3 regions of the Vibrio sp. T3Y01 genome follow, and region 3 is predicted to be linked to each of the others. Evidence: predicted binding sites of a transcription regulator. Region 3 holds the regulator's gene; each other region holds the start of a gene.
What was found. Region 3 encodes CRP, which controls carbon source genes, mostly activating them, when cyclic AMP is high. Its sites were predicted from a motif close to TGTGANNNNNNTCACA; they were not measured.
Positions count from the first base shown of each region.

Region 1: F0232_RS13175 (NupC/NupG family nucleoside CNT transporter) is a predicted target of CRP. The motif match lies at 1,573-1,588, and genes of this name have one in related genera.
Region 2: nagE (N-acetylglucosamine-specific PTS transporter subunit IIBC) is a predicted target of CRP. The motif match lies at 3,902-3,917, and genes of this name have one in related genera.

Region 1 is NZ_VTXJ01000010.1:135,817-143,403, reverse strand. It holds gene F0232_RS13185 (hypothetical protein) at 1-369, opposite strand, end outside; gene F0232_RS13180 (hypothetical protein) at 792-1,412, shown strand; gene F0232_RS13175 (NupC/NupG family nucleoside CNT transporter) at 1,857-3,065, shown strand; gene F0232_RS13170 (hypothetical protein) at 3,362-3,631, shown strand; gene F0232_RS13165 (class I SAM-dependent methyltransferase) at 3,663-4,280, shown strand; gene F0232_RS13160 (DUF3541 domain-containing protein) at 4,390-5,574, opposite strand; gene F0232_RS13155 (diguanylate cyclase) at 5,859-7,214, shown strand; gene F0232_RS13150 (DEAD/DEAH box helicase) at 7,378-7,587, shown strand, end outside.
Region 2 is NZ_VTXJ01000011.1:32,853-40,439, reverse strand. It holds gene fcrX (ferric iron uptake transcriptional regulator FcrX) at 1-115, shown strand, start outside; gene glnS (glutamine--tRNA ligase) at 255-1,922, opposite strand; gene nagE (N-acetylglucosamine-specific PTS transporter subunit IIBC) at 2,225-3,781, opposite strand; gene nagA (N-acetylglucosamine-6-phosphate deacetylase) at 4,258-5,394, shown strand; gene F0232_RS13650 (ROK family protein) at 5,397-6,611, shown strand; gene F0232_RS13645 (cation:proton antiporter family protein) at 6,696-7,587, shown strand, end outside.
Region 3 is NZ_VTXJ01000033.1:16,559-24,145, forward strand. It holds gene F0232_RS23690 (phosphoribulokinase) at 40-909, shown strand; gene crp (cAMP-activated global transcriptional regulator CRP) at 1,150-1,782, shown strand; gene F0232_RS23700 (DUF1338 domain-containing protein) at 1,910-2,701, opposite strand; gene astD (succinylglutamate-semialdehyde dehydrogenase) at 2,917-4,374, opposite strand; gene astA (arginine N-succinyltransferase) at 4,414-5,433, opposite strand; gene F0232_RS23715 (aspartate aminotransferase family protein) at 5,541-6,752, opposite strand; gene F0232_RS23720 (aminodeoxychorismate/anthranilate synthase component II) at 7,217-7,587, opposite strand, start outside.

The DNA.
Region 1 (7,587 bases), on a different contig from region 3:
TTCAAGTTTATCTTCATCAATATCTTCAACTTTGTCTTTCATTTTTTGTACTGCTGGCAATAGCATTCTAATTTCTTCATTGTCAGCATTTGTTAACACAACAATATTTTCAGACTCAACTTGAGTAATGGTTAATATTCCGTGTTTAACCGATTCAACCTGTTCGCCAATCATAATTGACTCAGGAGCAACCGAACGATCAGTTAGTTGGCCTGTACGTAATTTAGCCGCACTGATAGCTCGAATATTTCCGGTGTTTTCAAACGCGACGATAACAGTATGAGTATTATAATATTCAACTACTGTCACATAACCGTGTCTATTTGTTTTGAATTTAGCTCCAATGTTCATATCGTGCGGAGCTTCCATTTTCTTCACGTGTTTCCTCTCTTAGTCTCAAGGCTGTTATATCTGATCAGCTCTATTCGTATTTTATAGATATTATTTGGTGAGATACCTACAAAGTATATACGTATCTAAACTTAAGATGAATCTTGAAGTCACGGTAAATGAGGTAGAGCACAGAAAACTGCTAATAATCACACAGAATTAACTAAGAGCTTACTTGGTGATCTACATGGGTTGAACATATTTTGTTCATTTCATAACTCTCATTTACAAGGGCTTGTTACTTAGCGTTTTATTGATTGACGACTCAATAAATTCAACCTGATGTGTGAGCTAATTTATAGAAATAAAGATTATATAAATTATTGATTTGATGAATATTTACGGAGCGAGGCAATGTTTGTTAGAACAGCCTATTCAAAACAATAAGATAGGTAAATCTAATGAAAAAACTCGTCAGTTTACTGCTTGCTGCAGTATCTCTAGGGCTTTCTGGCTGTGCAACAGTATTAACCGCAGAGCAGAGTGCGCCTCAACTCAATGAAGTTCCGCAAGAAAAAGCGCTGACTATAGCTGTGATCGACAAGCGACCATACGTTCTCGATCACGATAAAGAGCCAAAGTTCGAAGGTATTATTCGCAGCTCATTAGGTATTCCTTATACCTACAACACGGCGACACAGCAGCCAATGTCTCAGTTTTTAACGGATAGATTAGTAGCAGGCTTGAAAAAACAGCAAGTAGCCGTTGAGTCGGTAGAAACGACACCGGAAGAGGATATCACCAAGGTCGCTGAGCAGATGAAAGCGTTCAACAATAAATCAATGATGTTCGTCTTGAATGAATGGAAGTATGACTTTCACGCGTTCACGGACAATTCTTGGTACAACGTTAATGTGATTATTTATGATGAAGCGGGCAAAAAGTTACTCAGCAAAAACTTCCAAGGCGAGAATGATGTGCCTGATGGCGGTGCAATCATCAATGAGATGCAACTTATTTATAAACAACGCTTCGAAGAAATCTTCCAAGACACTGAAGTGAAAAGTGCATTGCTAAACTAATCACTTTCGTTTTCTATCATATTTTGAAAAAGCCACGCTCTGTGGCTTTTTGTTTTAGTGTGACTTGTACTTATCCTATTTATTACTAACAAAGTGAATTATCGCGGTAATTAGTTCGTTTTGTATGTTTTATGACCGCGCGATCGTTTGCGTTAAAAAATGTGATGAAAGTCTCAATCAACTGTTTATACTTCTCTTCCGGTTTTAAGCCGGTGCTTAGCCAATACAAGCCGTCACATGGATATGTGAATGACCCCACGGACCGGACCAGCTACGTTCCACTGCTTGTATAAGGTGATTTTTTACATGAACAACTCGTTGTTACAGTCGCTAACTTTGTTAGCCCCTTCATCGCGTAGCGTTTTGCTTGCGGTTCTTTGTCCTGTTCCTTTGATGTCATTCGCTTGGCTCATGTTCACTCTATAAGGATTACTAGGACACATTATGAATATTCTATTTGGTTTTGTCGGTGTTATTGCACTGATTGCTTGCGCGTACCTGCTATCTGAAAGTCGTTCTTCGATTAACTGGAAAACGGTGACTCGTGCACTACTACTTCAAATCGGCTTCGCAGCTTTAGTTTTGTATTTCCCATGGGGACAGTTAGCGTTAACAAGTCTAAGTAATGGTGTTTCTAGCCTGCTTGGTTTTGCTGACGCGGGTATTGCTTTCCTTTTCGGTGATCTTGCTACTGAAGGTTTCATTTTCGCGGTTCGCGTACTTCCAATCATTATCTTCTTCAGTGCTTTGATCTCTGCGCTTTATTACTTAGGCATCATGCAGAAAGTGATTCAAATCTTAGGTGGAGCGGTGCAAAAACTGCTTGGCACAAGTAAAGCTGAATCTCTGGTAGCGACTGGTAATATCTTCCTTTCTCAGGGTGAGTCTCCTCTTCTTATTCGTCCTTTTTTAAAGTCTATGACTCGTTCTGAACTGTTTGCTGTAATGGCAGGTGGTATGGCATCGGTAGCTGGTAGTGTGCTTGGTGGTTATGCAGGCTTGGGTGTTGAACTTAAATACCTCATTGCTGCTAGCTTCATGGCGGCTCCGGGTAGCTTGTTAATGGCGAAGATCATCGTTCCTGAACGTAGCACACCGAGTGACTACGACCACATTGAGCTAGATAAAGCTGACCAAAGCAACGTAATTGATGCATTGGCTAGCGGCGCGATGAACGGTATGAAGGTTGCGGTAGCCGTTGGTACGATGTTGATTGCATTTGTGAGTGTGATTGCCATGGTAAACACTGGCTTAGAAAGCCTAGGTGATACGTTCGGCTTTGCGGGTATCACGCTGCAAGCAATCTTCGGTTACCTGTTCTCACCACTAGCATGGCTAATCGGTATTCCGAGTGATGAAGTATTAATGGCGGGTTCTTACATTGGTCAGAAGATCGTAATGAACGAGTTTGTTGCTTTCATCGACTTCGTAGAGAACAAAGCACTGCTATCTGAACACAGCCAAGTGATTGTGACATTTGCTCTATGTGGCTTTGCTAACATCGGTTCTATCGCGATTCAACTGGGCTCTATCGGCGTAATGGCACCAGAGCGTCGTGCTGAAGTTGCTAACCTAGGTTTGAAAGCGGTAGCTGCTGGTACGCTAGCAAACCTAATGAGTGCATGTTTAGCGGGTATCTTCATCCTGCTTTAAGCTAGGTTTAGCAAAAACAGCTAAATTCACTAAAAGCGGGCACCTTACTTACGGAGTTTACGTAAGAAGGGTGCCCGCTTTTTTGTGTCTGCTCGTTAAGTGAATTCGGAGTTGCCACTTCTCTCACCGCTTCTATTGCGTTTCAGGCTCACTCGGAAGAGTAATAGAGCAAGCCTGTTTTATCCGATATACTTCAATATCATTAGGTTGCGATTAATAACGTTCGGCTTCGATTAAGAACAATCGGTTTTCACCAGAACAAAAGCAACCAAGTCCAATTAATCAAAGGTCTTCCCATGAACATGCGCGTCCTCATCGGTCTTATTACCACCTTCATTGGCTTATTTGCGTTGGTTTATCTTATTGCTGGTGGTGAACAGTTTCCTATCTCTCAGTGGCCAAAAGAAGCTTATCTCGGTTTGGTATTTAGTGTTGTCTGGGGCGCGGGTGTAGCAGCATCGGCAGCGTACTTCTTTTCTGCACTGGTGTTCGTGACCGTTGCCGCGGTTTGCTATGCAATTGGTTATAAGATCGGTGGCTTATTTACTAACGACTCTGAAGCCTAGCTAGTCTGATTATGTGGTTGAGTTGCATGTAATGCATTGGCGAGATCGTTTTAAGGTGTATTGGTATCACCGAAAGCAAACCCATCGTTGGAAAGGGGATAGGGCAAAGTCTCTAGGTTGGACCAACGAAGAGAGCCAGTTGTGTCGCTTCGAAGTGATCGCGCGCGCTACAGACTTTGAGAAAAAAAGTGTTTTGGACTTAGGGTGTGGTTACGGAGATCTGTTTGAACTGCTCGATAGTATCTACCGGATCCAATCATACACAGGTGTTGATCAACACTCTGGCTTCCTTAAAACGGCCAAGCAAAAGTACACAGAAGCTCGCTGCAAGTTTATGGCGGGTGACATGAGTAAAATGAATCTAGAAGCGCACGATGTAGTTATTGCCAGTGGCTCACTGAATTATATCTCTCGCGACTCTGATTATCTGACTAATATGATTACTCGTATGTTTGGACTAGCGAATCAGGCGGTGATTTTTAATCTGCTCAATTCAAGCCAATATCCTTCGCGTAATACCTTGATGAGTTATCATCCTCAAGGCGTCTATCGCTTCTGTAAAACGCTGTGTGACGATGTCTCTTTGATTGAAGGTTACACAGAAGGGGATTTCACGATAGTGATGAATAAAGCCGTCTCTGAAGCTTGATGGACGACTATTCTTGGATTGATGTTGTAGTAACGTAACAGACATTAAAAAGCCGCAGGCCTCGAAAGGTGTGCGGCTTTTTAGATTCTGTAGATAAACCTTGGAGTTTCTATCTACTCAATGGTTGGTTTTCAATGAGCCCGTAAGGAATCGTTTTAAACACTTTCGGGTTGCCCTTGAACGTTGGCGCTTCGTTCACTTGTTGCCAATCGAGTAGCATGATTGCCAATACGTTGCGATGTTCGCCGTACTCAAGGTCAAAGTCACCCGTGATAGAAGGGATCATCCCGTGTTTCTTATCAATAGAGGCTTGGATTGCAAGGCGGGTCTTCTCTACTACTGGATCATCTTCCAAGCCAGCAAGTAGGAAGGTCAAGCCAACTTCGGCAATCACATCTTCTTTTGCACGCAGTAGGATGGTATCGATGTTTTCTCTAAAGTAATCGTAGATCCATTGGTGCTCTTGCTCGCTTACTTGATGTTGGTAGTATTCGGAATCACCAAAGATGACATGTGTCATGCCATAGATCTTATTACCGTATTGTTGGCTTGAAAGCTTCTTGTCCTTGTCGTCGGGATACGCTTTTTTGAAGGTATCGACGAACTCATCAACCACATCTTGTTCACCCAACTGACGTAGCCAGTAAACTTGATTCGCTAGTTGAGCCGCCCACGCTTTCACCATGTCTTCATTGGTTACATAACGAGAAAAGTCATAGCGACGAATGATTTCGCGTAGCTTGGCATCGTTCTTGTGTTCCAAACCGTATTCATTGGCACGTGCCATAGAGCCAAGAAGATCAACGCCTAGATATAGATATTCGGGCATATGCTTGGTGATATTGTAACGTCGTACACTGCGCTCATCGTCATCACCGACGTAAGAAGCAACACGTTTCTCTGAATAAAGGACGATTTGCTCCATGGTGTGAACATCATTCGACAGGCTGCTGAGCTTACTAGCGACACGGGCCATATCGCTCCATACCGCTGCGGCGTATTTGTCGTCCAATGTTTGGCGATACATACGTAAACCGTAGTGACCCTCTTTGAACGCTGGGAGAGTGAAGAGTTGGCTTTCATAGGTGGTGCGAATTAGGTCGGCTGATTGTTTGAAAGATTGGTGTTGAGTATCGAGAGAATCAGCTTGTGATTGGAGGTTTGGTACGTTTTTTTCCTGCTTATTCTGTTGTACGTCAACAGCCTCATATGTATCAGAGGAAGCTTGTGCTTGAAACGCAACGGCTACAGAGGCAGATAATAAAGTGCACAGAGTGAGGGTCTTTAACTTCATTTTTTAAGGTACCAAGCTGATTGTTCGTAAGTATAAAATAACACCGATGAATCCTTTAATGTAAGGCTTGGGTCAATACAATGTAAGCTTTATAAGGTTCATTTAGGTTTTTTGATTGAATAATCAGGGTAGTTAACTGGCTATCAGTGATGAATGACTCAATAATGAATGTAGACCAGACTCAAAGTGTGGATTTTTAATAACATGTCGGCATACTGACACAACAAGCCAGAAATGAGCCGATTCAAGGCAGTAAACAGAACAAAAGTGTTAGAGGTTCTCGAATGCCAAGTCGTTTTAGCAAGCAGTGGCCTGCCAAATTATTATCGTTGTTATTTTTCTTTATTGTCGCGAGTGCGATTGAGTATTTTCACGCCAAGCAATTAACCTTCCTCAAGAACGAATCCTATTCAGTCGCTAAAAAGCAGTTATCGATTATTCGCTCCCGCATAGAAGCGACGATCGTGTCTGATATGTATATCCTTAATAACTTCTCAACCCTTGTAACGATCAATCCTAATGGCGATCAAAAAGGTTGGGATCAGATAGCTCAGAACATTATTCGAGATGGCTTCCACATTCGATTGATTGGTCTTGCTGAAAACGATGTACTTAATTTTGTTTATCCATTGGAAGGCAATGAGCAGATCCTTGGCATTGATTATCGAGACCATCCCATCCAATGGGAGTCAGTTGAGATTGCTCGCAACATAGGTAACACCTTTATTGCAGGTCCTTTTGATCTGTTCCAAGGTGGGCAAGCCTTAATAACAAGAACCCCTATTTTTAGAGATCCTCCTTTTAATCAAAACTATTGGGGCGTATCGAGCGCGGTTATCGACTTAGATGCACTGTTAGAAGATGTAGGTGTTGGTAAGATTGAAAACAAATACAACCTAGCCATTCGAGGGGCGAATAGTGCTGGTAAAAATGGCGAGGTTTTCTACGGAACAGAAGATGTGTTTACTAATGCTTTTACAACTGAACAGGTAAACTTTCCTTACGGAGGTTGGTATTTGGCGTTATCGGGGAACGACCACGTACTGATGGATGTGCCTTGGTCTCGAATCCATAGTGTTAGGCTGATTGGGTATGGGTTGATGCTGATTCTTATGGGCGCTTACTTCATGATCTATCGCCTTTATCGTATTGCTGATAGCCGTTCAATGCATGATGAACTGACCATGTTGCCAAACCGACGCTACTTTATGTATAGCCTCAAGCAAGCATTCAAAACGGTTCAGAAGCAGCGAACGAAGACTTTCGCCGTGGTGAATATCGACCTTGATGGTTTTAAAGCGATTAACGATACTTATGGTCACGCGGCAGGTGACAAGGTATTGATTGAGTGCGCCAAACGAATCAAGAGTATGCTACGCACCTCAGATATTGTTGCGCGTATTGGTGGTGATGAGTTTTTGGTACTGCTGCCACGCATTATTGATGAGCAACACGTGGCAACCATTACGCAAAAGCTACAAGGCGCGATATGCGAAACGCCAGTGGTTTATGAAGCACACTCGTTTTATCTCAGAATCAGTGTGGGGTGGGTCATTTATGACAACAGCTTTAATGATGTCGATGGCCTGTTGAAAGCCGCTGATGAAAAAATGTACGAGCAGAAGCGTCAGATAACCTAGAAAGAATCTCAGTTGCGATTAGAATTTAGTTGCTGAATGTGGGGAAAAGCCTCAGAATACCGCGCTTTGCTCCGTATCAATGATTTGATCAGCAAAAGCTGCAGCGACACCCTTTTATCATTTGTCGCTCGTACTAAATGTTATTCAACTGAGAAAATAATCTATGAGTTTTACCTCCCTTGGCCTTTCAGAACCAATCCTTAAAGCTATTGAAGCACAAGGTTACGATAAGCCATCACCAATCCAAGAGAAAGCCGTGCCAGCTGTCCTGACGGGCAAAGATGTTATGGCCGCTGCTCAAACAGGGACAGGTAAAACTGCTGGCTTCACGCTACCTATTCTTGAATTACTATCAAAAGGCCCTCGTGTTCGT
Region 2 (7,587 bases), on a different contig from region 3:
AGAGATAGCGAAGCGCTATAACGTTCAGCTAACGAACCACAGTTTATACCTTTACGGTAAAAGCATGACGGGTGATTGCAAAGGCAACCCAGACGCGCACAAACCGAAAAATTAAACAAACGCTGACTTCGGTCAGCGTTTTTTATATTGGGCTGAAAGTCTGCTAGATTGTTCTTTAGATCCACGCATTATTCAGATACAAAAAAACCGGCACTAAGCCGGTTTTTTATTAGACAACTTGTTAGCGTTAGCAATTATGCTTCAGCTTTACCCCAAGTATCACGTAGGCCAACCGTGCGGTTGAATACTAGCGCATCTGCTTTAGAGTCTGTTGAATCAACACAGAAATAACCTGTACGCTCAAACTGGAAACCTTGCTCTGCAGCGGCTTCCGCTAGGCTAGGCTCAACAAAACCGTTCAACTTAACCAGAGACTCTGGGTTGATCGTTGCAGCGAAATCATCCGCAGCAGCTGGGTTTGCAACAGTGAATAGACGATCGTATAGACGAATCTCAGCTGGCAGTGCTTTATCAGCAGATACCCAGTGGATAACACCCTTCACTTTGCGGCCATCTGCCGGGTTCTTACCTAGCGTTTCGTCATCGTAAGAACAGAAGATAGTTGTAATGTTGCCTTCTGCATCTTTCTCGATACGCTCTGCTTTAATTACGTAAGCACCACGTAGACGAACTTCTTTACCTAGAACCAAACGCTTGTACTTCTTGTTTGCTTCTTCACGGAAGTCATCACGCTCGATCCAAACTTCACGAGTAAACGGTACTTCACGAGTACCCATTTCAGGTTTGTTCGGGTGGTTAGCAACTGTTAGTGTTTCTACCTTGTCTGCATCGTAGTTTTCAATCACGATCTTAACCGGGTCTAGAACAGCCATTGCACGTGGTGCATTTTCGTTCAAGTCATCACGGATACAAGACTCAAGTGAACCGAACTCAATCATGTTCTCTTGTTTAGTCACACCGATACGCTTACAGAACTCACGAATAGACGCAGAAGTGAAACCACGACGACGTAAACCAGAGATAGTCGGCATACGTGGGTCATCCCAACCTTGAACTAGGTTTTCAACCACAAGTTGGTTTAGTTTACGCTTAGACATCACCGTGTATTCAAGATTCAGACGGCTAAACTCGTACTGACGAGGTTGGCAATCGATCGTAATGTTATCTAGAACCCAGTCGTACAAACGACGGTTATCTTGGAATTCAAGAGTACAGATTGAGTGCGTAATACCTTCCAGCGCATCAGAGATACAGTGAGTGAAATCGTACATTGGGTAAATGCACCATTTGTCACCTGTCTGATGGTGGTGAGCAAAACGAACACGGTAGATAACAGGATCACGCATTACCATGAATGATGAGCTCATGTCGATCTTGGCACGCAGACACGCTTTACCTTCTTCAAAGCCACCGTCACGCATTTTTTCAAATAACGCTAGGTTCTCTTCAGGGCTGCGGTCGCGGTATGGGCTTGCTTTACCTGGCTCTTTTAGCGTGCCACGGTATTCGCGGATCTGCTCAGGACTTAGCTCGTCAACGTACGCTAAGCCTTTATTAATTAATTCCACAGCATAAGCGTAAAGCGTATCGAAGTAGTTTGATGAGTAACAAATGTCACCAGACCATTCGAAGCCTAACCAGCTTACATCATTCTTAATTGACTCAACGTATTCAACGTCTTCTTTTTCAGGGTTTGTATCATCGAAACGAAGATTACATTGTCCCTGGTAGTCCTGAGCAATACCAAAATTCAAGCAAATAGATTTAGCGTGACCGATGTGCAGGTAACCATTTGGCTCCGGCGGGAAACGAGTATGCACGCTACTGTGTGTACCATCCGCTAAATCTTTATCAATAATTTGGCGAATGAAATTCGATGGACGAGCCTCAGCTTCACTCATCTATAGCACCTCTATGTATTTAGTATTGTCAGAGAAAGTTATCTTTTATCTCCTAGCCAAGCGCCACTTTTAGCGTCAGCTCTAGATAGAAAGATCATTGTTGCTAATCATCCACAATTCTTCGCCTTTGCACAATAAGAACCGTCCGTTAATTACGATTATTTCTGCTATTCGATGAAGAATAGAACGAACCGTATCCCAAAGACTTAAACTGCAGATACAAAAAAGCCTCCCTTATGGGAGGCTTTCAATTTGACACTTACTTGAGAGTATTAATGACTGCTCAGTTAAGTACTTCCTTACTATGGAAGTTTTACATCAGATAGGTCTTCACCTGCGCCGATAGCTTTCATTTCGCCAGCTACGATTTCAGCAAGTGGGCCTAGGATAACTTGTAGGTTGTTTTCACCTAGCTTCACAACACCTTTAGCACCTAGCTTCTTAAGAACGGCTTCGTCAGCAACAGAGCGGTCTTTAAGAGTTAGACGTAGACGTGTGATACAAGCGTCGATTGAAGTTAGGTTGTCGTGACCACCTAGAGCTTTTAGGTATTGACGTGCAAGGTCGCCTTTTGGAGCGTCACCAGCTGGAGCTGCAGCTTCTTCGTCATCTTCACGACCTGGCGATTTCAGGTTGAAAGCGCGGATTGCGAAAGAGAAAGTGAAGAAGTATAGAGCACCGAAGCCAAGGCCGATTGCTAGAAGTACTAGAGGTTTAGTTGCTAGACCCCAGTTCAATACGAAGTCGATAAGACCAGCAGAGAAACCGAAACCGTGCAGAGTACCAAACATGTTAGCAACAACTAGAGACAGACCAGTGAATACAGCGTGCATTGCGTATAGAGCAGGAGCTAGGAATACGAACATGAATTCTAGCGGCTCTGTGATACCAGTTAGGAATGAACAGAATGCTACTGAGAATAGTGCACCACCAACTTGGCTACGTTTTTCAGCAGGAGCTGCTAGGTACATTGCAAGTGCAGCACCTGGTAGACCGAACATCATTACTGGGAAGAAACCGTTCATGAATACGCCTGCACCTTTATCGCCACCGAAGAAACGGTGTAGGTCGCCAGACTTAACAGTGTCAGTAACTTCTTTAACAACAGTAGTGATTTCTGGAGTTACAGAGTTAGCGAATGTGAATGTGTGCTCTTGGCCAACAACTAGAGTTTTAGCTAGAGATGGGTCAACACAAAGCTGAGTGATGTTAGCGAATGCGCCTTGACCAGCAACGATGATTTCTTGACATGTACCCATACCGAACCAGAAGTACGAGTTCAATACGTGGTGTAGACCTACAGGGATAAGTGCACGGTTAAGAGTACCGTAAACGAATTGACCGATAGCGCCAGACGTTGATACTGCGTGAGCCAGTGCGTCTAGACCAGATTGAACACCAGGCCAAACCACACCAGACACAGCACCTGCAACAAGTGCAAATAGACCAGCCATGATTGGTACTAAACGTTTACCTGCGAAGAATGCCAGCCACTCAGGAAGACGTGTAGCATGGAAAGCGTTGTAAGAGTGACCCGCGATGATACCTGCGAAGATACCGCCGAAGAAAGACATGTTAACGTCAGCGTTAATCGTTGTCGCTGTCGCTGTTAGAACGAAGTAAGCAACTGCACCAGCAAGACCCGCTGCGCCGTTACCGTCTTTAGAAAGACCAATCGCGATACCTAGACCAAATAGCAATGGTAGGTTACCGAAGATAGCACCACCAGCTTGCGCCATGAATGGAATATCAAGTAGATCGCCTTGACCTAAACGTAATAGAAGCGCCGCAATCGGAAGCGTTGCGATAGGTAGCATTAACGCCTTACCTAGCTTCTGTGCATATCCTAGAATATTCACCAGTTGTTTCCCCCTATAGGATTTTTTAGAATTCGTTTGAGAAACTTATTTTAGTCGCTCAATTTAGTCCTATTCAGTGTATTCAATTAATTTTGCTCCGCAAATTAAAACCTTACCATTTGTGATCGTAATCACCAGTTTTTACCAAATCCAGAGGTTTTTGCTAGCGAGATCATAAAACTTATTTTATCATTCAAAAAAATGAACATTTATAGATAAAATCCAAATCTAACTATTGGGTCAAGAGTGGGTTATGTTCAGCTTTAAAAGCCAGCTAACTTACTGATATTTCTTAACCCATAATCATAAAAACAATGAATTGTTCACATATTTTTCAAACACTTAAAATCGCTTCCCTTTTTGAAGCCGTTTGCCCATAAAAGATAAATCGTTACGTAAATGATGCTCGCAAACTAAGTCCACATTTAGGTAACGAACGAATTTAAAAGATCTGACGAAATAAGGATTAGCTGACTATGTACGCGCTAAGTAACTGTAAAATTTACACTGGTAGTGATGTTCTAACCGATCATGCTGTAGTAATCGAAAACGAACTGATCAAAAAAGTCTGCCCTATCTCTGAATTACCGGAAGGTATCGAGGTTCGCGACCTAGACGGAGCAAACCTAAGCCCAGGTTTCATTGACCTACAACTTAATGGTTGTGGCGGTGTAATGCTGAACGATGAGATCACTGCAGAAACAATGCAGATCATGCACAAAGCCAACCTCAAATCAGGCTGTACTAGCTTCTTACCGACTCTGATCACTTCTTCAGACGAAGACATGCGCGCTGTTATCACAGCTGCTCGTGAGTACCACAACCAATACCAGAACCAATCTTTAGGTCTTCACCTTGAAGGTCCATACCTAAACGTTGCAAAAAAAGGCATTCACAGCGTTGATCATATTCGTAAGTCTGACAGCGAGATGATTGAGCTTATCTGTGAGAACAGCGACCTTGTTGCGAAAGTAACACTGGCTCCTGAGCTGAACGACCCAGAGCATATCGAGCGTCTGCACAAAGCTGGTGTTGTTGTTTCTATCGGTCACACCAACGCAACTTATGCAGAAGCACGCCAAGGTTTCGAATCTGGTATCACATTCGCAACGCACCTATTCAATGCAATGACGCCTATGGTTGGTCGTGAACCAGGTGTGGTTGGCGCAATTTACGATACGCCAGAAGTATACGCAGGCATCATCGCCGACGGCTTCCACGTTGATTACGCAAACATCAGAATTGCGCACAAAATCAAGGGAGAAAAGTTGGTATTAGTGACGGATGCCACAGCTCCTGCAGGTGCTGACATGGAATACTTTATTTTTGTCGGTAAGAAAGTATATTACCGAGATGGTAAGTGTGTTGATGAAAACGGCACACTGGGCGGCTCAGCTCTGACTATGATTGAAGCAGTTCAGAATACAGTTGAGCACGCTGGTATCGCTTTAGACGAAGCTCTTCGCATGGCTACGCTATACCCAGCTACGGCTATCGGTGTAGAAAGCAAGCTAGGTCGAATCAAAAAAGGCATGGTTGCAAACCTAGCTGTATTTGACCGAGACTTTAACGTTAAAGCGACTGTTGTTAATGGACAATACGAGCACAATTAAGTATGAATGGCGGACAAATAGGTAACGTAGACTTAGTTAAACAACTAAACAGTGCGGCGGTATACCGACTAATAGACCAACAAGGGCCTATCAGTCGTATACAAGTGGCTGATGTAAGCCAACTCGCACCGGCAAGTGTTACAAAAATTACCCGCCAATTATTAGAGCGCGGCCTAATCAAAGAGGTCGCACAGCAAGCGTCTACTGGCGGTAGACGCGCTATCTCTCTAACCACAGAAGTAGAGCCTTTCCACTCTATCGCTGTGCGCTTAGGTCGAGACTATATTCAAGTTAGCCTTCATGACCTTGGTGGTCGTGAATTGGCTTTCCAGCAGCAAGACCTGAATTATTCAGATCAGTCAGACCTTACTCAAGGCTTGGTCAATACGCTTAAGGCCTTCATCGCTGAGCACCAACCGAAAATCGATCAGCTGATTGCGATTGGCGTAACTCTTCCAGGCTTAGTTAACCCGACGACGGGTGTCGTTGAGTACATGCCAAATACAGACATCGATAACCTTGCATTGAGCGACATTATTCGCGACACATTCCATGTCGCTTGTTTTGTTGGCAACGATGTTCGCGGAATGGCACTAGCGGAGCACTACTTTGGCGCGAGCCAAGACAGCCAAGACTCTATCTTAGTAAGTGTTCACCGCGGTACTGGTGCGGGGATTATCGTTAACGGCCAGGTTTTCTTAGGCCATAACCGTAACGTCGGTGAAATCGGTCATATCCAAATCGATCCACTTGGTGAACAGTGCCAATGTGGTAACTTTGGTTGTCTTGAAACGGTAGCGGCGAACCCAGCAATCGTAGAGCGCGTGCAAAAGCTGATTAAACAAGGTTATGAGTCCTCTTTAACCGAACTTGAGCGTATTACTATTCAAGACGTTTGCGACCATGCAATGAATGGTGACGAATTAGCTAAGCAGAGCTTGGTTCGAGTAGGAAACCAGTTAGGTAAAGCGATCGCCATGACGATCAACCTATTTAACCCTCAAAAAGTGATCATTGCTGGTGATATTACTAAGGCACAAGAGATTGTTTTCCCTGCAATTAAGCGTAATGTAGAGAATCAGTCGCTAACGACTTTCCATAGCGGCCTGCCTATTGTAGCATCACAGATCGATAAACATCCTACGATGGGAGCTTTTGCTATGATCAAGCGCGCCATGCTCAACGGTGTGTTACTGCAGAAGTTACTTGAAGATTAAAGAACAACAATTCTGATTTTCCGCGGGCCGTGTTTGTAAAAACACGGCCCGTTTTTTTAAGCTAGGGAACTACAACAACAAGTTATGGAACTTATATTAATATCCACTGCGTTTATCGCAGGATTTATTGCTTTAAAATGTCATCTTCCGCCACTGGTTGGTTTTTTGGTTGCGGGATTTGGGCTTTTTGCCTTTGGTTTCGAAACGAATGACACCATCATTACCTTGGCTGACCTCGGTGTCACCCTGCTCCTATTCACCATCGGCTTGAAGCTAGATATCAAAACCCTACTCTCTAAAGAGATCTGGGCTGGCGCGACAATACATAACCTTTTATCCACTCTGTTTTTTGCCGTCGCCCTATTTGGTTTTAAGTTCCTTGGCATTTCGTCACTGGCAGCTATGTCAGTCGAGCAGATTGTTCTACTCGGCTTCGCCCTATCATTCTCGAGTACCGTATTTGCGGTAAAGACTCTTCAAGAGAAAGGCGAAATGAATGCGACCTACGGTACATTGGCGATTGGTATCTTGGTCATGCAAGATATTTTCGCGGTGGTATTCCTAACGGCCTCGACAGGTAAAATACCAGAGTGGTATGCAATTGCGCTATTTGCCCTACCTTTATTACGCCCACTGTTCTACAAAATACTTGATTGGGTTGGACACGGCGAAATGTTGGTTCTTTCCGGCATCTTTTTCGCATTAGTCGTCGGTGCTGGTTTATTCCATTTGGTTGGTGTTAAGCCAGACCTAGGCGCTCTTGTTCTAGGTATGCTGCTTGCTGGTCATCCAAAAGCCTCAGAGTTATCAAAATCGCTGTTTAACCTTAAAGAGCTTTTCCTTGTCTGTTTCTTCTTGAACATTGGTTTGTCAGAGCAACCAACCATTCAAGGCGTTATGCTTGCAATCTTGTTCTTGCTTATGCTGCCAGTGAAAGGTGTTCTCTACTTCTTGGTGCTTAACCGCTTCAAGTTCC
Region 3 (7,587 bases):
ATTGCTAACAAGTAAGTTACTCATAAGACAAGGGTTGTCATGTCCGCTAAACATCCAATTATTGCGGTGACGGGTTCCTCAGGAGCCGGCACCACCACCACCTCAGAAGCCTTCCGCAAAATGTTCAATATGATGGACGTGAAGGCCGCTTGGGTTGAAGGGGATAGTTTCCACCGCTTCACTCGACCAGAGATGGACGTCGAGATCCGTAAGGCGCGCGAGCAAGGTAAGCACATCAGCTACTTTGGTCCACAAGCCAACGACTTCGGGGCCTTAGAAGAGTTTTTCCGTAAATACGGAAATGAAGGTACTGGCCAAGTACGTAGTTACCTACATACGTTTGACGAAGCTGTCCCTTATAATCAAATGCCGGGCACCTTTACGCCATGGCAAGATATCCCTGAAAATTCAGACGTGATGTTTTACGAAGGCCTGCATGGTGGCGTGGTTGATGGCGACATCAACGTATCTCAACACGTCGATCTGCTGATCGGCATGGTCCCTATCGTAAACCTAGAGTGGATTCAAAAATTCGTTCGTGACACTCGCGATCGTGGCCACTCTCGAGAAGCGGTAATGGACTCTATTGTACGTTCAATGGATGATTACCTTAACTACATTACCCCGCAGTTTTCACGTACACATATCAACTTTCAGCGTGTTCCAACCGTAGATACATCGAACCCACTCAACGCCAAAGGGATTCCAAGTTTAGACGAAAGCTTCGTAGTTATACGTTTGCGTGGTATCAAAAACGTCGATTTCCCTTACCTTTTGGCAATGATTGATGGCTCATTTATGTCTCGTCATAACACGCTAGTTGTGCCAGGAGGCAAGATGAGTTTTGCTATGGAGCTCATTGTAAGGCCAATCCTACAACAACTCATCGAAACCGGAAAAATAGGTTAACAAAACGACGTTCTGGTTGATTACTTTTCATACCGTGATCATGTGCACAATTTTGCGTAAAAAATCGTAGCTTGGTCACGATTAAAATCAAGAAATAGTACCTGAAAAAGGATACTATTCTTAAACGAAACACAAGATAGCTTGCAGCGCTCATCGAGTGCTCTTATCCTAAGAAGTCAATTCAGGCTTAGCTAAAATACGGAAAGCGGCAAGCATACCCTGCAGAGGAAGTGAGATATTATGGTTCTAGGTAAACCTCAAACCGATCCAACATTAGAGTGGTTCCTTTCACACTGTCATATTCATAAGTACCCTTCAAAAAGTACTTTGATTCATGCTGGTGAAAAGGCAGAAACCTTGTACTACATCGTTAAAGGTTCTGTGGCAGTTCTTATCAAAGACGAAGAAGGTAAGGAAATGATTCTTTCTTACCTAAACCAAGGCGACTTCATCGGTGAGCTAGGCTTGTTCGAAGAAGACCAAGAGCGTACTGCTTGGGTTCGTGCTAAATCTCCTTGTGAAGTAGCTGAAATTTCTTTCAAGAAATTCCGTCAACTTATCCAAGTGAACCCAGACATCCTAATGCGTCTTTCAGCGCAAATGGCAAGCCGCCTACAAGTAACTAGCCAAAAGGTTGGTGACTTAGCGTTCCTTGACGTAACAGGTCGTATCGCTCAAACGCTACTAAACCTAGCGAAACAGCCAGATGCAATGACTCACCCTGACGGCATGCAAATCAAGATCACTCGTCAAGAGATTGGCCAAATCGTTGGTTGTTCTCGTGAGACAGTAGGTCGTATCTTGAAGATGCTAGAAGAGCAGAACCTAATTTCTGCACACGGTAAAACTATCGTGGTATACGGCACTCGTTAATCTCGATTAACTGAGTCAAAAATATCAAAGCCACCAAATGCGAATTTGGTGGCTTTTTTATTACCTAAAGATCTAGAGTAGATGAGAAATCGCATCTCTAGGGCAAAGCCCGTACTTGTATCTTTCTTTAACCGTTGGTGCTTTCGAAGATCTTATCCGCCGATGCCGCAACAAAACCGGTGTAAAGCTCACCATTGGCCATTGGATAGCGCTTAGCGAACTCATAGAAGCCACCAGGAATCATCTCATTGCCTTCAACAAATGCCACTGGCACTTTGTCTGCCATTGTTGATGATTGCTCTAATAACACCTCTGGAGAGCCTTTTACCTCACCACCAGATGCGTTAATCGTAAAGCCAGCATCACTTAGGTAGTCATTTACTGCTTGTACTTCATCGAACTTGTTCAGTTGATTGACACTAACCGTGAAGTGGTTAGCACCGTAACCGTGAGCGGCTAACCAAGAAGCGTATTCGCTCTCTTTTGCTAACAGTTGGAAATCAGCGAAGCTCAAGTCCCAAAGGCGGCCACCAAATAGGAATTCATGCCCCTCTAACTTACTTGCATCAACCTGCTCAACCAATTTGGCAACGATCTGCTGTAATTCACTAGAACACTCTTCTACCTTCAACTCACTGATGAACACTTTCGGTTGTTTTGGATCTGGGTGTTCGTAGTGTTTAGCCACTAGCTTCTTGCTTTCAAACAGGTAATCGCCACATGCCTTATAACCTAACTCAAGGAAAGGTTTGGCTAATGTTTCGATACCAAGAGGAGCAACATTAAAAGTACGCAATGCAATGTGATCGTTGATCAGCGCTTCATCTTCTTTTAGCAAATGATGTACTTTCTCTGCGGATGGACAAAGCCTGTGAATGTAATCGTCCCATAGAGATTTAAAGAGTAGATCGGGCGTCATGGTGACTCCTTGTCAGAGGTTCTAGCAAGCTAGTAATTTGGATTAGAAAGGGAGAGACTGAGACACAAAGTCAGCAGCCATCAGCCTGTGACATACTTGTTCTATTATTATCTACCGCCCAATCTTGACGCTGAGCGTGGTTAAAACAAGGAAGCGATACGCTGCTTCCTTATTTCATAACTAATGAATGAGCCTTAGCTCAATATCAATCTAAACTACAGCTCGATACCTGGGCTAAACGTAGCTGGCAGTTGAGTTTCACCACCTTCCATTGAAGCCATTGGGTAAGCACAGTAATCTGCCGCATAGTAAGCACTTGGGCGTAGGTTGCCAGAAGCACCCGGACCACCAAATGGTGCATCACCACTTGCGCCTGTGAGTTGGCGGTTGCGGTTAACAATACCCGCACGGATATGGTCAACGAAGTATTCCCACTCAGAATCGTCTGTCGATACTAAACCTGCTGACAAACCAAAGCGTGTGTCGTTAGCTAATTCAACCGCTTGCTCTAGCGACTGATAACGAACCACTTGTAGCAATGGGCCGAAGTACTCTTCATCTGGCAGTTCAGCAATATTGGTTGCATCTATAATGCCTGGAGAAACAAACGCCGCTTCGCCTGCTTTTGCCTCTACTAGGCTGACACCACCTAACGATTGCAGGTTAGCTTGTGCGTCTAGAATAAACTTAGCGGCAGCTTCAGAGATTTGAGGCCCCATGAAAGGTGCAGGTTCAGCGAATGGCTGATCAACACGAATCTTTTGCGTCGCTGCGACCAGTTTGTCGAGTAGCAGATCACCCTTCTCGCCAACAGGAACATACAGGCGACGAGCACATGTACAACGTTGACCAGCACTGATGAACGCTGATTGGATAATGGTGTATACCGTTGCGTCTGCGTCACCGTATTGGTCACTGATCACCATAGGGTTATTACCACCCATCTCTAGTGCCAGCATCTTGCCCGGTTGACCCGCGAATTGACGATGCAGGATATGACCCGTATTAGCACTACCCGTGAATAGCACGCCATCAAGACCTTTAGCATCTGCTAGTGCGATGCCTGTCTCTTTAGCACCTTGCACTAGGTTGATTACGCCAGCAGGAAGACCCGCTTCTTGCCATAGCTTCATTGCGAACTCACCTGTCCAAGGCGTCTGCTCTGAAGGTTTGAATACCACTGTATTTCCCGATAGCAATGCAGGAACAATATGACCATTTGGTAGGTGGCCAGGGAAGTTGTAAGGACCAAATACCGCCATCACGCCCAATGGACGGTGACGAAGTACAATTTGGTTACCAGCCGCTTCACGTGATGCTTCCCCGGTACGCTCGTGATAAGCACGAATAGAGATAGCGATCTTGCCCGCCATTGCGCCCGCTTCAGTACGAGTTTCCCAAATAGGTTTACCCGTCTCTTTTGCGATAATTTGCGCGATCTCTTCGCTGTTCTCTTTTACTTTTTCCGCGAACTTCAACACGATCGCTTCACGCTCAGCAAAGCTCAGTTTTTTCCAAACTAGGAACGCTTCGCGAGCCGCTGCCACTGCAGATTCAACCTGTGCCGGTGTTGCGCTATCACCCTGCCACACTACTTCATTGTTGTATGGGCTTACTGATGTCATGGCATCACCTTGACCTGCTACCCATTGTCCTGCTATCCACTGAGTCATACTTCTATCCTTAAAATCTTCGACAGATAATCGCCGCTCTTATTGAGCCAACATGCGAACGAATTCGCCTTCTTTTACTTCAAGAGCGCTTGCTACTTCAGATGATAAAATCACTGTGTCGCTTGCTTGGTCATACGCACCTTTCGCGGCCACTGCGCGGAAGTTCTCAAATGAGGTATTACCAATTAGGAAGTCTTTAGAGCTAGAGTGCTCTGCAATTTGAACCTGTGCTCGAATAGAGTGACGTACAGATTCGATGTTTCTTAAATCACACTCGACCGTTGGTCCCGCATCAAAGATGTCGACATAACCACGATTCGTGAAACCTTCACGTTCCAACAGTTTCAATGCTGGGCGGGTGTTATCGTGCACTTGACCAATCACCGCCTGAGCTTCTTCACTCAATAGGTTTACATAGATTGGCAGTTTCGGCATAAGGTCCGCGATGAAGCCTTTCTTACCAATACCCGTTAGGTAATCGGCTAGTGTGAAATCAATTGAGAAGAAGTGCTCTTGCAACCACTTCCAGAATGGCGAGTTGCCTTCTGCATCTGATACACCACGCATCTCAGCAAAGATCGTTTTTGAGAAACGCTCTGGGTGCTCAGCCATCAGTAGGAAACGACACTTAGACATCAGTCGACCGTTTAAGCCTTTGCGGTAATCAGGACGTAAGAACAGCGTACAAATTTCGCTGCAGCCTGTGTAGTTATTACCAAACGTCAACAGCTTAACCACGTTATTCACTTTAAGGCGCTGTGAAGAATGAACCACTTTACTGATGTGGTACGAGTAAAAAGGCACATCCCAGCCAATGGAAGCTTCGATACCCGTTGTACCAGCAACTTCGCCAGTTTCAGCGTCGAAACCCACCATTAGATAGCCTTCATCACCGGGTTCGGTCACGTCTGCTTTCGCAAAGCTGTATTCAGAATGGGTAATTCGGTTAGTTAACAATTCTTCGTTAACCGGAAGAGATGTGAATCCATGACCTGATTCAACTGCACAGGTGTGCAGCGCATCGTAATCAGACAGTTTTATTGGGCGAACAACTAGCATCAATATTCCCTCCAGATGCAAAATAGGCCCAAAACCAGAAGCTTGGGCCTTTAGCAGTACGTCATGGGATCGCTCTAATGGCGATCATTCCTATGACGCCGCTCAGGCTAAACTAGCGTAGCGATTGCTTTGTCTAGTTTTGATAAGCCTTCTTCAATTTCTTGTTTAGTGATAACCAGTGATGGAGTAAAACGAACCACGTTTGCACCCGCAACCAGTACCATTAGGCCTTGCTCGCCTGCTGCTACTAATACGTCACGCGCACGACCTTGCCATTCGTCATTCAGTGCAGCACCTAACAATAGGCCTTTACCACGAATCTCACTGAAAATTTGGTATTTGTCGTTAATCTTAGTTAGACCATCACGGAATAGCGCTTCACGCTCTTTTACGCCTTCTAGAGTCTCAGGTTGGCTAACTACGTCAACCACGGCTTCAGCTACCGCACACGCCAGTGGGTTACCACCGTATGTAGAACCGTGCGTACCAACCTTAAGGTGTGTAGCCAGTTCAGACGTCGTCAGCATTGCGCCGATAGGGAAACCGCCACCTAGAGACTTCGCTGTGCTTAGAATGTCTGGCGTCACGCCCAGACCTTGGTAAGCATAGAAGTTACCAGTACGGCCATTACCTGTTTGTACTTCATCAAAAATCAACAGTGCATTGTGCTTGTCACACAGTTCACGAACCGTATTCACGAACTCAGCCGTTGGAGAGATGATACCGCCCTCGCCTTGCAGAGGTTCCATCATGATGGCACAAGTGCGATCAGAGATATGCGCTTCTAGAGCCGCAATATCGTTGTAAGGTAGGTGAGTTACATCGCCAGGTTTTGGACCAAAGCCATCTGAGTAAGCTTCTTGACCACCAACGGTTACAGTAAAGAATGTACGACCGTGGAAACCTTGTTTGAATGCAATGATTTCAGATTTCTCAGGACCGTGAACATCCGCCGCCCAACGACGAGCTAGCTTAAGTGCTGCTTCGTTCGCTTCTGCACCAGAGTTCGCAAAGAATACTTTTTCTGCAAAACATACGTCAGTTAGCTTCTTCGCTAGACGCAGTGCAGGTTCGTTAGTCATTACATTACTTAGGTGCCAAATCTTGTTTGCTTGCTCAGTAACGGCATTCACCATTGCTGGGTGACAGTGACCCAAACAGCTCACAGCAATACCACCAGCAAAGTCGATATACTCTCGGCCTTGTTGGTCCCATACGCGTGCGCCTTCCCCTTTTACCGGGATCATTTCCATTGGGTTATAACAAGGCACCATCACCTCATTAAACAGACTACGTTCTACATTATTTTCCACTGTCATCGTACATTCCTTCTCGATACCGCAAGCTTCGCAAATAAGCGTAATGATTCATAAGTGAGACGAAAAAATTTTGTCTCGCTACAATCCCGCTGCAGCATTATATTTACATTTAATTAACGTTTTCAATAGTAGATTATTCTTTAGCCATCCCTCACAACCAGCTAAACCTCACTATCTATGACTATTTATGCATCAATCAACCTGTTTTATGAAGCTTTTTTTACGCATACGCCTACCCTGCAAAGGCAAAGCCTTACTGGCACAGCGGTAAATTGGGTTCAAAAGGAAATACGGCGAATAACTTTGCATAGGCTAAAAACTTAGCCTGATGAGGAAGAAATGTTATAAAAAGTGATCAGCGTCAGAAGGATCGAGCTTGGTAAAACTCAAATTAAAACGTATAACGAAGGAGTTGGCAGGTTAAGCTCACCTATTTAAGAGAATAAAACGCCCGCTTTAAACACTTAACGTGCTAAAAAGTTAGCCAGAAGTTGGTGCCCTTGCTCTGTTTTAATCGATTCAGGATGGAACTGAACCGCATCAATTGGCAAGGTTTTGTGTTGATAGCCCATGATCTCATCCATACTGCCATCTTCCAGCTCTGTCCAAGAAGTCAGTTCAAAGCAATCTGGTAGTGTGCCGTTTTTCACCACAAGGGAGTGGTAACGCGTGACGGTTAGTGGGTTATTCAGCCCTTGGAAAACACTCTTACCATTGTGGCGTATCGGTGAGGTTTTACCGTGCATCACTTGTCTGGCTCTCACCACTTCACCGCCAAACACCTGAGCAATGGCTTGATGGCCAAGACACACACCTAAGATAGGTAGTTTACCAA